DNA from 2 places in the Acidovorax sp. FW305-C-20-28 genome. Region 2 is predicted to be linked to the other one. Evidence: riboswitches for the same ligand, from Rfam matches in the RefSeq annotation. Region 2 holds a riboswitch; the other holds the start of a gene.
What was found. A riboswitch is a leader RNA that binds a small molecule or an ion and turns the genes downstream of it on or off. The one in region 2 is predicted to bind cyclic di-GMP.

Region 1 (6,041 bases), on a different contig from region 2:
GCCTCGATGTCAACGAGTGGCGCGGCGAGCGCAGGGTGCAGTTCCTCGTGGAAGGCGCGGAACTCTGACGCGGCGCGCTCAGCCGACGCTCGCCACCAGCCCTTCGCCGGCCAAGGCCGGTGCCGCATCGCCCAGCAGGGCCTCGATGTCGAGCAGGATCAGCAGGCGCTCGCCCACCTGTGCCAGGCCCCGGATGCAGGCCGCATCCGGCGCGCCCGACACCCCCGGCGCAGCGTGCACCATGCCGGCCTCCAGCGTGACCACATCGCTGACGGCATCCACCACCACACCCACGACGCGGGCCCCCAGGTCGATCACGATGACCACGGTGGATGGGGTGATCCCACTGTCGGCGCAATGCAGGCGCACCCGCAGGTCGAGGATGGGAACGACCACGCCGCGCAGGTTCACCACCCCGAGCAGAAAGCCTGCGCTGTCGGGCATGCGCGTGGGCGGCTCGTAGGAGCGGATCTCCTGCACCTTCAGGATGTCGATGCCGTAGTTCTCTTCGCCCAGGCGAAAGCTCAGGTACTGGCCGGCAGCGGCCAGCGGCGTGCGGGTGGCGATCGCGTTCGGAGCATTCATCAGAAGCTCGTCCATTGGTCATCGTCCGGTGCGCTGGCGGGTTTGTCGGCCAGACGGGGCGCAGCAGCCTTTCGGGCCGGCACCGCGGCTGCCTTGGCCAGCGCCGCCTTCGGCGGCGTGGGGGTGGCGGCTGGCGGCTTGATCGCCGGGGGCACGGCAGGTGTACTGGCGTAGCCGATGGCTGCGCTGCCGACGTTGAAGATGGAGACCACCTCGGCCAAATGCTGGGCCTGGTCGCGCAAAGCGGCAGCGGCGGCTGCCGACTCTTCCACCAGCGCGGCGTTCTGCTGCGTCATCTGGTCCAGGTTGGTCACGGCCTGGTTCACCTGCCCGATGCCGTCGCGCTGTTCGCTGGCCGAGGCCGCGATCTCTGCGATCAGGTCGGTCATGCGGCGCACGCCGCCGACGATCTCGCCCATGGCCTGGCCCGCCTGGCTCACCTGGGCCGAGCCCTTTTCCACGGTTTCCACCGAGGCGCTGATCAGGGTCTTGATCTCCTTGGCCGCCTGGGCGCTGCGCTGCGCCAGGCTGCGCACCTCGCCGGCCACCACGGCGAAACCACGCCCCTGCTCACCGGCCCGGGCCGCTTCCACGGCGGCATTGAGCGCCAGGATGTTGGTCTGGAAGGCAATGCCGTCGATCACGCCGATGATGTCCGCGATGCGCCGGGAGGAGTCGCTGATCTGCTGCATGCTGACCACGACCTGGCCCACCACCTCGCCGCCATGCGTGGCTGCCTGGGCGGCCCCCACCGCGAGCTGATTCGCCTGCTGCGCCGTGTCCGAGGACTGGGACACCGTGGCCGTCAGCTGCTCCATGCTGGCCGCCGTCTCCTCCAGGTTGCTGGCCGTCTGCTCGGTGCGGCTGCTCAGGTCGTGGTTGCCATTGGCGATCTCGGTCGAGGCCGTGGACACCGAGTCCACGCCGCGGCGCACCTCCGTCACCACGCCATGCAGCTTGCCCACCATCAGCGACAGCGCCTGCAGCAGTTGGCCGAACTCGTCCTTGCGCGAGGAATGAACCTGCTGGGTCAGGTCACCGCCCGCAATCGCGCCGGCCACGGCCACCGCGCGGTCCAGCGGGCGCGTGATCGAGCGCACCAGCAGGGACGCCAGCAGGATGCCGATCACGAACACCACGGCGGCGCTGGACAGGCCCAGCAGCGTGGCGTTGCGCTGCGCATTTCCGGCCTCGATCTTGGCCGCGTCGCGCTGGGCCTCCTGTACCTTGACGAAGCCCTTGAGCGCATCGACGTAGGCCACCGAGGTCGGCAGGAATTCCTTGAGCGCAAAATCCTTGCGCGCACCGGGCTCGGCCGAAGCCTTGACCGCGGGGAGCTTCTTGAGGGTGTCGAGCAGGGTACCGCGGGCCTCGCCCACCTTGGCCAGGGCGGCCTTGTCGGTCTCCGAGATGGCGCCGGCGCGCACGCTGGACTGGACTTCGCTGATGAGGGCGGAGCCGGCATCCTGGCGGCTGGCAAAGAACTTTTCGATCACCTCGTCGGTGCTCGCCATGCTGGCCAGCGAGCGCTCGGTATTGGTCTCGGTCAGGCCCTGCCAGCGCACCGCCGCCGTGATGTTGGACTCGTAGCGCTGCACATCGGCCAGTGCCCGCTCCATGGCCAGGCTGGAGCGGTACTGGGTGAAGACAAACACGCCGAGCATCAACACCAACAGGCCCAGGATCGTGCCCCACATCTTGGTGGCCACCCGGATATCGTTCAACTTCATTGCTTTTCCCTGGGATTCATCGTGAGGACTGGAACAGGGGCGCCCAGCCCCGTCCATCCCGGGAGGGGCGCCACAAAGGCAGTCAATGCAGGGGGAAAAGAAGAAGCGGGCGCGCGATCAGCGGCGCGCCCTGATGGGGTGCCCTCGCCTGGCGGCAGGTCACCCGAGGACGCAAGTCATCCGGAAATCAGCGGCCCCGCTGCCATACCCCCTCGCGCACGAGGTCTCAGACCGGAAGCTTTGCGACCCCGACTTTCGTACGGGTGTGCCTTTGTTGCGCGCATCCTACCTGTAAGTAAATATGTCAGGAATATGGTCGGGAATAGGCCGCCGCCCGCCCCAGGCTCAGGCCTGGGTGGGGCCCTTGCTGCGCTGGCGCACCACCGTCACCTGCTCGCCGCCCACGCCCCAGTTGTCGGGGTCGATCTCGTCGATGATGACGGTCACGGTCTCGGGCTTCTTGTCCAGCACCTCCTGCATGAGGCGGGTGGCGCCGGCAATGAGCGCAGCCTTCTGGGCCGACGTCGTGGGGATGTCGCGGTTGGCAAGGCGGATGGTGACCAGGGGCATGGCAGACCTTTGGGGCAATGGAAGGGCGCCCATCTTGCATGAAAAAAGGGCAGCCTGGGCTGCCCTCGGGGGTGTCTGGGTAGAAACGCTTGGCAAGCCGGTCAGAAGCTTTCCCAGTCGTCGTCGCCGCCCTTGGCCGTTGCGCGCGGGGCCGGCGCAGGGGCCGGGCCGGCAGCCGCGGGCTTGTGGGCCGCAGCCGGCCTGGATGCCGTGAGCCGCGCCGCGGCCGGGGCGGAAGCTTTGCCGGCAACGGCCGCGCGGGCAGGGGCCGCCACCGGCCGGGCGGCTGCAGCAGCAGGGCGTGGTGGTGGCGCCACCGGTGCCCGCGCAGCCACAGCACCCACGTTGAACATCGACACCACCTCGGCCAGCTTTTGCGCCTGGTCGCGCATCGAGGCCGCCGCTGCCGTCGATTCCTCCACCAGCGCCGCGTTTTGCTGCGTCATCTGATCGAGGTGCGTCACCGCCTGGTTGACCTGGGCAATGCCATCGCGCTGCTCCGTGGACGAAGCCGTGATCTCCCCGATCAGGTCGCTCACGCGCTGCACGCTCGAGACGATCTCTTCCATGCTCTGCCCGGCCTGCGCCACCTGGGCCGAGCCCGATTCCACGTTCTCCACGCTGGCGCTGATCAGGGTCTTGATTTCCTTGGCCGCCTCGGCGCTACGCTGCGCCAGGCTGCGCACTTCGCTGGCCACCACGGCAAAACCACGGCCCTGTTCACCGGCACGCGCCGCTTCCACGGCCGCATTCAGCGCCAGGATGTTGGTCTGGAAGGCAATGCCGTCGATGGTGCCGATGATGTCGCTGATCTTGCGCGAGCTGTCGGTGATCTGCTGCATGCTGCTGACCACCTGGCCCACCACCTCGCCGCCGCGTGCCGCGGCCTGCGCTGCCGTGCCCGCCAGTTGGTTGGCCTGGCGCGCCGTGTCGGCCGATTGCGATACCGTGGCCGTCAGCTGTTCCATGCTGGCCGCCGTCTCTTCCAGGTTGGAGGCCGTCTGCTCCGTGCGCGCCGACAGGTCGTGGTTGCCGTTGGCGATCTCCACCGAGGCCGAGGACACCGAGTCCACCCCGTGGCGCACCTCGCTCACCACGCTGCGCAAGCGCGCCGACATGGCCGAGAGCGAACGCAGCATGTGGCCGAACTCGTCTTTGCGGGTGGAACTCAGCTCGCGCGTGAGGTCGCCCGCAGCGATGGCGTCGATGGTGGTCACCGCCTGGTTGAGCGGGTCGCTGATCGAATGCACCAGGCGCCAGGCCAGGAAGATGCCCACCGCCAGCAGCACCATGGAAAGGACGATGCCCGAGATGGCGTTCTGGATGCGGCGGCTCGTGGCATCGGCGCGGATGGCATCGCGGCGCTTTTCCAGCACCGCCACGAAATCGTCCTGGGCCTTGAGGTAGACCGTGACCAGGGGTGCGAACTCCCTGTCCGCAAACTGCTGGGTGGCCACGGCATCGCCCGCGCCCTTGAGCTCCCAGGTCTTGGCGGTGGCGGCCAGCACGGCCTTGCGCGCATCGAGCACCTTGTCGAGCGCGGCCTTTTCCTCGGGCGCCGTGGCCGATGCGACGATCTTCTCCTGCACCTTGTTGATGGCGCCGATGATCTCCTTGACCTTGGCACCGTACTGCTCGGCCAGCACGGCATCGGTGGTCACCGCACCGCCCATGACCATGTTGACCGCGGTCTCGGTGGCGCCGCGCCAGCGCACGGCCGAGGAGATGCGCCCCTCGATCTCGATGATGTCGTCCATCGCCGCCGCCATCGAATTGTTGCCGCGGTTCTGGGCGAAGCTGGAGAGCAGCAGCATCGCGATCATCAGCCCCAGGAATGCGCCCCACAGCTTGCGGGAGACGCGGATATTGTCGAATTGCATGCTCTTTCCTTGTGAACCTGTGGTGCATGGCGGCTCCGCACAGGCACCAGCGGAAACATTCCATTACATCCAGACAGGCCATAGCCTACGCCAGCCAATGGGCCGCCGACGGCTTCGTTTCACCGGGAAAAACCCGCATTCACGCGAGCCGGCAAGATCCTCGCCACGGGTTTGACCCCGCTCAGACCCTGGGACTGCCACCCAACAGCCTGCGAAAGGCGCGGTCTGTCAGAAGCTTTCCCAGTCGTCATCCCCACCACCAGCCGCTGCGCGCGGTGCGGCGGCCTTGGGCGCTGCCGCGGGGGCGGTTGCTGCGGGCGCTGCCTTGGCGGCGCTGCCCAAGCGGGGCGTGGAGGCCTTGGCAGCCTTGCCGGCGGTCGAGGCGCCGACAGCCGCGGGGCGTGCACCGACAGGCTTGCCGACCGCAGGCACCGGCCGTGGTGGTGGCGCAACCGGCGCCCGCGCAGCCACAGCACCCACGTTGAACATCGACACCACCTCGGCCAGCTTTTGCGCCTGGTCGCGCATCGAGGCCGCCGCTGCCGTCGATTCCTCCACCAGCGCCGCGTTTTGCTGCGTCATCTGATCGAGGTGCGTCACCGCCTGGTTGACCTGGGCAATGCCATCGCGCTGCTCCGTGGACGAAGCCGTGATCTCCCCGATCAGGTCGCTCACGCGCTGCACGCTCGAGACGATCTCTTCCATGCTCTGCCCGGCCTGCGCCACCTGGGCCGAGCCCGATTCCACGTTCTCCACGCTGGCGCTGATCAGGGTCTTGATTTCCTTGGCCGCCTCGGCGCTACGCTGCGCCAGGCTGCGCACTTCGCTGGCCACCACGGCAAAACCACGGCCCTGTTCACCGGCACGCGCCGCTTCCACGGCCGCATTCAGCGCCAGGATGTTGGTCTGGAAGGCAATGCCGTCGATGGTGCCGATGATGTCGCTGATCTTGCGCGAGCTGTCGGTGATCTGCTGCATGCTGCTGACCACCTGGCCCACCACCTCGCCGCCGCGTGCCGCGGCCTGCGCTGCCGTGCCCGCCAGTTGGTTGGCCTGGCGCGCCGTGTCGGCCGATTGCGATACCGTGGCCGTCAGCTGTTCCATGCTGGCCGCCGTCTCTTCCAGGTTGGAGGCCGTCTGCTCCGTGCGCGCCGACAGGTCGTGGTTGCCGTTGGCGATCTCCACCGAGGCCGAGGACACCGAGTCCACCCCGTGGCGCACCTCGCTCACCACGCTGCGCAGGCGGGTGGACATGCCGGACAGCGCCCGCGTCAGC
Region 2 (6,041 bases):
GAATCAGGGACCTTGCTGCGCAAGGCCGAGGGGGGGCTGAAAGTGGGGGTCATGGTATGCCTTCTGGTCGGTTTACGCCATCCATATGGATGGTAAATGGATGGTGTGCCGGCCTTTTCAAGTGCAGGTCCTCAAAAAAGAAAGAGCCCAAGGGCCCTTTCTGGTGCGTGGCGGCGGCGCGGCGAGATCAGCCCGCACCGCGGCTGCCCCCGCCACTGCTGCTGCCGGCCGCGCCCTGGCGCGACTGGCCCTGGTTGCCGCTGCCCAGGTGGGTGTCGCGGTCGCCGCGGCTTTCGGGGGTGCGGCGGCCCTGGTTGGTCTGGGTGGCCTGGTCGCCTGCGCTGTTGTGGGCGTTGGCCACCTTTCCGCTGCCGTCACTGGCGGCATTCGGGTCGTCTGGCTGGTTTTCCTTGCTGCTCATGGCAATCTCCTCGGGTCCGGTCATGAAGGGCGCGCCGGGCGGGCGCACCGCGGTGTGCACGCTGCTGCCTGCCTCAGGACAGCGTCAGTTCCTGGTGCTCGCCCAGGTCGCGCGGCTGCTCGCCGGTGATGGCGGCCTTGGCCATCTTGAACAGCTGCACCATCTTGCTTTCCTTGACGTCCCAGAACTCGGCGTGGCCGATGCGCACGGCCAGCAGTGCCAGGTTGGGGTCGGTGTGGCCCGCAGGGAACCAGGCCTTGGCCATGGGCGACCACAGGGCCTCCTTCTGCGCCAGGTCCTCGACGAAGCTGGCCTGGCCCGACAGGGAGACATAGCTGTCATCGCCGGGATCGGCATAGGACACGTTCACCTGGCCGTCGGTCAGCAGGCGGCCATAGAGCTCGCCGTTGCGTGGAATGAAGAAGTACAGCAGCGACTGCTCGTCGATGCTGCGGTTCTGCGTGGTCAGCGGGTGGGCATGCAGCATGCCGTTGGCATGGCGGTGCGTGAGCATGCCGAATTTAATGTCCTTGATCAGCTTCCACAGCGTCTCGCGGGCGGGGGTCTCGTGTTGCATGGGGTGCCTCCGGCGGGTGGTGAATCGGTAAAAATTCACTGTAGGCCGCCAGGCAGCCCGGGGGCGTCGGTATCCGGCCCGGCTTGCCTAGGGCGTTTGTCCGACAGCGCGCGGGGTCAGCGCGCCGTACGCCGTTCCAGCGCAAACGGCGGCAGGCCCTTGAGCAGGCGCTGCCCGTACGAGGTGTTCATGAGCCGCTTGTCGTAGCAGTACACATGGGCCTGGTCTTCCTCGGTGCGGATGGCGCGGCCCACCCACTGGGCCAGGCGGATCGCGGTGGCGGGCACCACCAGCTCGCTGAACGGGTCGCGCCCCACGGCGCGCAGCCATTCGGCGCGGGCCTCGCCCACGGGGTCGTCGGGCGGGGCAAACGGCAGCTTGGTGATGAACACCGACTCGCACAGCCGCCCCGGCAGGTCCAGCCCCTCGCCGAAGGACTGCATGCCGAAGATCACCGAGGGCAGGCCGTCGGCCACGCGCTCGCGGTGGCGCTTGAGCAACTGGGTGCGCGGCAGCGCGTTCTGCACCAGCACCACATTGCGCATGGCGGTGGGCAGGGCATCGACAGCCTGGCGCATCTGCTCGCGCGAGGTGAACAGCACCAGCGCACCGTATTCCACGTTGGCGATGTCGTAGAGCAGCGCTTCCACCATCTCGGCCGTGAACTGCGCGGCGTTCTTGGGGTCGGCGCGCGTCTCGGCCGCAATCAGCGTGCCCTGGGCGGCGTAGTCGAAGGGGCTCGGTACCTCCAGCGTGGTGGCGGCCGCATCGCCGTGCAGGCCCGATTCGCGCATGAAGAACTCGAAGTGCCCGCAGCTGGTGAGCGTGGCCGAGGTCAGCACCGCACCGCGCACCGCGCTCCACAGGTGGTTGCGCAGCGTGGTGCCCGGCAGGATGGGGCTGGCATGCGCCTTGACGACGATGAAGTCGCCCTCCACCTCCAGCGTGAACCACTTGGCCGCCGGCACGGCGCCCTCGGGCGCGTCCTGCAGCAGCAGCTGGGCGGTGGTGTGCAGCTCTTCCAGGCGCGGCGCCAGCATGCCGATCTGCGCATACAGGGTGGACAGGCGGCGCGCCTCGTCGGGCTTGTCGCGCATCTCGGCGCGCAAGGCCTTGGAGATGGCGCGCAGCGCTTCGAGAAAGCCCTCGGCGCTGGCCGACAGCAGGCCGAGCGGCGCGAGCAGCGGCTCGGGCAGCTCGCCGCGCGGCACGCGCACGCGCGCCGGGCCCCAGGTGTCCCTCTGGCTCTTGAGGGCCGGGCCGTAGACGTCCATCACGATGCGCGCCAGGTCCTGCAGCGTCTGGCGCAACTGGCCCGAATGCTTGGGGATGTCGGCGATCTCCTCGACCTCCAGCAGCGCGCCGATGCGCAGGCCGCGGCTCGCCAGGCGCTCGATCCAGGTCAGGCGGCTCAGGTCCATGCTGCAGGAGAACTGGTCCAGCGCGGTCGCAGGCAGGTGGTGGGCTTCGTCGAGCACCAAGAGGCAGTTGTCCAGCTCGGGCAGCACGCGCGCGCCCAGCGAGGACAGCAGCAGGTCGTGGTTGGCCACGATCACCTGCGCACCCACCAACTCCTTGCGCTTGTCGTAGTAGGTGCACTGGCTGAAGGCCGGGCAGTGCTTGCCGGTGCAGGAGGCGCCCTCGGCCGCCACGGCGCTCCAGACCTCGGGCTCGGGCGGCGTGTCCAGGCTGTCGCGGTCGCCGTCCCAGGCGCCCTGGGCCAGGGTTTGCGACATGGCCGAATAGAACTGGATGCGCGCCTCGGTCTCCTGGCGCGGGCGCTTGGCGCGGGCCGCGGCCTCTTCCTCGGCGAACAGGTCGTCCTCCATCGGGTCTTCGCTCGCCTCCCCGGTGCCGGCCAGCCGGTCGAGCTTGAGCTTGCAGACATAGCGCCCGCGCCCCTTGGCCAGGGAGAACTTGAAGGGCTGGGGCAGCAGTTTGGCCAGGGCCGGCAGGTCCTTGTGCACCAGCTGCTCCTGCAGCGCCACCGTGGCGGTGGAGATCAGCACGCGCGTGCCGCGTGACAGCGCCATGGCGATCGCCGGTGCGCAGTAGGCCAGGGACTTGCCCACGCCCGTGCCGGCCTGGATCACGGCGATCGAGCGCGTGGGCGCGGCCTCGCCCGCCTCCTCGTCCACCTTGCCCAGCGTGGCGTGGCTGAAGGTGTGGGCCACCTGCTCGGCCATGCGCCGCTGCCCCCCGCGGCTGCGAAACCCCGGGGTGGCCTGCACCACCGCATCGAACGACTGCAGGGCCGCCTGGGCCCACTCTGCTGAAGACATAAGGACGAGAGTGTGGCATATGGTTGGGCATACAGTATTTTTGAGGGCATGGGCCTACACGGCAGCCCTTGGCGCCTGCCTACCATGGGGCTGTACACGCGCCCCATGGCGCGGCCCAGGAGATTCCCATGACCACAAGCGCCGAACCCCGCACGACCCCCGCCTCGGTGGACACCACCCGGCGCCAGAGCGCCAACACCCCCTCACCCGGTGGTGCAGTGGCCACGGGCAAGCCCCAGGCGCAGGACCCCAAGCTCCCCCACGAGCGCGATCAATCCGTGGACATGACCCACGGCCAGCCCGACGTGCAGGTGCAGCAGGCCTACCGCGACGTGCAGCGCGGGCTGCAGGACACCGACCGCGGGCCCCCGGCCGACAAGGCCTACCAGAAGCAGAAGTAAGTAGCCCCGGTGCGAACGGCGCAGCCCACCCTGCGGGTGTGCGCCAGAACAACACCCGAAAAAAGCCTGCCGGGTGCAGGCGGCGCTGCGCGCCAATCTAATGGTTGCCAGCGCAACCCATTCCCCTATACTGAAAAGCACTGAAACGGCACCCCCGTGCGAAAGCCGGGTCCGCAAAGTCACCGGTCTACCGGCCCTGGAAGCAGTTCCCGGGCCCAGGACGGCGGGACTGCCACGTTGATCCAGGGTTGCTCAGGGGAGCCGCCGTCTCAGTTGTTGTCGCATACCTACAACCACGAGGCTGCCTCCAGCGATGCAACACCGCCACGGTCCCGCACTCGCCGCCGTTCCTGTTCCTGTTCTTCCTGCTTCGAGCGCGGGCCGGGCCTTCCATGGCCGCCTTCCAGGGCGCCATCCTGCACAGGGGGCTTGAACTATGGGCGACGGCTTGGTCATCGGTACGCAGGACATCGCGCAGAAGGACCAGATGGTGCTGCGCGCGCTGGTGCGCCTGCTGGACGGCGGGGTCAATGTCCGCGCACGCTTCAGCGAGCAGCTGGCCGAGTGCAACGTGGTTTTCGTGCCCGGCAGCTGGCCCTACCGTTTCCATGCCCCCTGCATCACCGTGCGCGTGCTGCACCCCGAAGATGCCGGCGCCCTGCCCGAGGCCACGGCCGACCTCACCGTCTCCACCCCGCTGCGCATGACCAATGTCATCGCCGTGCTGCAGTCGGCGACCCAGCGGGTGCATGGGGCCTCGCAATTCGACCCGGTCCAGGGCCTGCGGGCCATGTTCGACCTGCTCGCCGAGCGCACCCGTGTCGCCGAACGCCGCCGGGCCGTGGTGCCCATCAGCGGGGGCCAGCAGATCGTGTTCGACTTCGTGCAGCAGCTGGTGCACACCTCCATGTCCATGGATGCGCTGCTCTCGGGCGCCTACACCCTGGGCGAGCCGCACCGCGTGAGCCCGGTGGAGGAGGCGCTCATCGGGTCCATGCCCTCGCACAGCCTGCGCCACCTGCTGTGGAGCCTGGCCATGCGCCTGGCCGAGACCCGCGCGGGCGCCCCGGCCCGCCCCGGCTGGTACCGGCTGCTGCGCTGGCCCGATGCCATCGGCCTGTCGGCGGCCGGCCACCCCCGCCTGGCGGCGCTGCTCACCAGCCGGCCCCTGAGCTGCGAGCAGCTGTGCGCCAAGAGCGGCGTGCCCGAGGCCACGGTGCGCTGGTTCCTCGAAGCCAGCCTGGCCCTGGGCCTGGCGGTGGAGGAGAGCGCGCCTGCGGCGCCCGCCGCTGCAGCCGCCGTGGCAACGCCCGCACCCGTGGCCGCGGCCAAAACCCCCGTCCCGGCCGCCGCGCCCGCAGGCTGGCTCGGCAACCTGCGAGAACGGCTCAAGCTATGGTGATGCCTTCCACCGGGCCTGCGGTGTTCGCAGGCACTTCCCGCGATCTCAAGATCGTCTTCACCGGCCCCATGGGGGCCGGCAAGACCACCGCGATCCAGGCCATCAGCGATGGCCAGGCCCTGTCCACCGACGTGCCCATCACCGGCTGGGCCGAGCTGCCCATGCCGGGCAAGACCATGACCACCGTGGGCCTGGACTACGGCGAATGCCAGATGGACGGCGGCCAGTGGAAGCTCAAGCTCTTCGGCACGCCGGGGCAGGAGCGCTTTCGCTTCATGTGGGACATCCTGGGCGCGGGGGCCTTCGGCCTCATCGTGCTGGCCGACAACTCGCAGAGCGACCCCGTGGGCGAGGTGGCGCGCTACCTCAAGGCCTTTGCGCCCCACGTGCCCACGCGGCGCACCGTGGTCGGCGTGGGCCGGCTCGACACCCATCCCGCGCCCGGCATCGCCGACTACTGCGAGCAGCTGGGCGCCCTGGGCTACAACCCCCCGGTGCTGGAGGTGGACGTGCGGCGCGATGCCGACGTGCGCCTTCTGCTGTCGGTCCTGGTGAGCATGGCGGAGATCGAACATGAGTAGTAGCAGCAGCGACAGTTCCACCGGCGTTCCTTCTGCCGCCCCGGCGGTTCAGGCGTCCTTGCGCCTGGTGACCATTGCGCGCCTGGCCGAACTGCTGGGCGAATTGCAGCGCGGCACCCCGGGCATCCTGAGCGCCACGCTGGCCAGCGCCGACGGCTTCACGGTGGCCTCCACGCTCTCGGACAGCCAGGACGCCGACAAGCTCTCGGCCATGTCGGGCTCGCTGAGCGCGCTGGCCGGGGCCATGACGCGCGAGGCCGGCCACAGCGCGCCCGAGCGCCTGATCCTCGAATCGGGCAGCGGCCACATCGTCTCGATGAACGTGCCCGTGCCCTCGGGCGACCTGGTGCTCACAGTGGTCACCAACGAATCCTCGC

Region 1: linked by a shared signal. The riboswitch ahead of AC3WOH_RS22620 (methyl-accepting chemotaxis protein) and the one ahead of AC3WOH_RS01260 (hypothetical protein) in region 2 are both predicted to bind cyclic di-GMP.

The regions. Positions count from the first base shown of each region.
Region 1 is NZ_JBYSYM010000021.1:90,226-96,266, forward strand. It holds gene recJ (single-stranded-DNA-specific exonuclease RecJ) at 1-68, shown strand, start outside; gene AC3WOH_RS22615 (chemotaxis protein CheW) at 79-585, opposite strand; gene AC3WOH_RS22620 (methyl-accepting chemotaxis protein) at 585-2,315, opposite strand; cyclic di-GMP riboswitch class I at 2,502-2,595, opposite strand; gene AC3WOH_RS22625 (tautomerase family protein) at 2,661-2,885, opposite strand; gene AC3WOH_RS22630 (methyl-accepting chemotaxis protein) at 2,987-4,765, opposite strand; gene AC3WOH_RS22635 (methyl-accepting chemotaxis protein) at 4,994-6,041, opposite strand, start outside.
Region 2 is NZ_JBYSYM010000001.1:255,582-261,622, forward strand. It holds gene AC3WOH_RS01235 (CopG family transcriptional regulator) at 1-53, opposite strand, end outside; gene AC3WOH_RS01240 (hypothetical protein) at 188-421, opposite strand; gene AC3WOH_RS01245 (pyridoxamine 5'-phosphate oxidase family protein) at 495-998, opposite strand; gene dinG (ATP-dependent DNA helicase DinG) at 1,115-3,280, opposite strand; gene AC3WOH_RS01255 (hypothetical protein) at 3,409-3,681, shown strand; cyclic di-GMP riboswitch class I at 3,819-3,918, shown strand; gene AC3WOH_RS01260 (hypothetical protein) at 4,118-5,083, shown strand; gene AC3WOH_RS01265 (GTP-binding protein) at 5,077-5,664, shown strand; gene AC3WOH_RS01270 (roadblock/LC7 domain-containing protein) at 5,657-6,041, shown strand, end outside.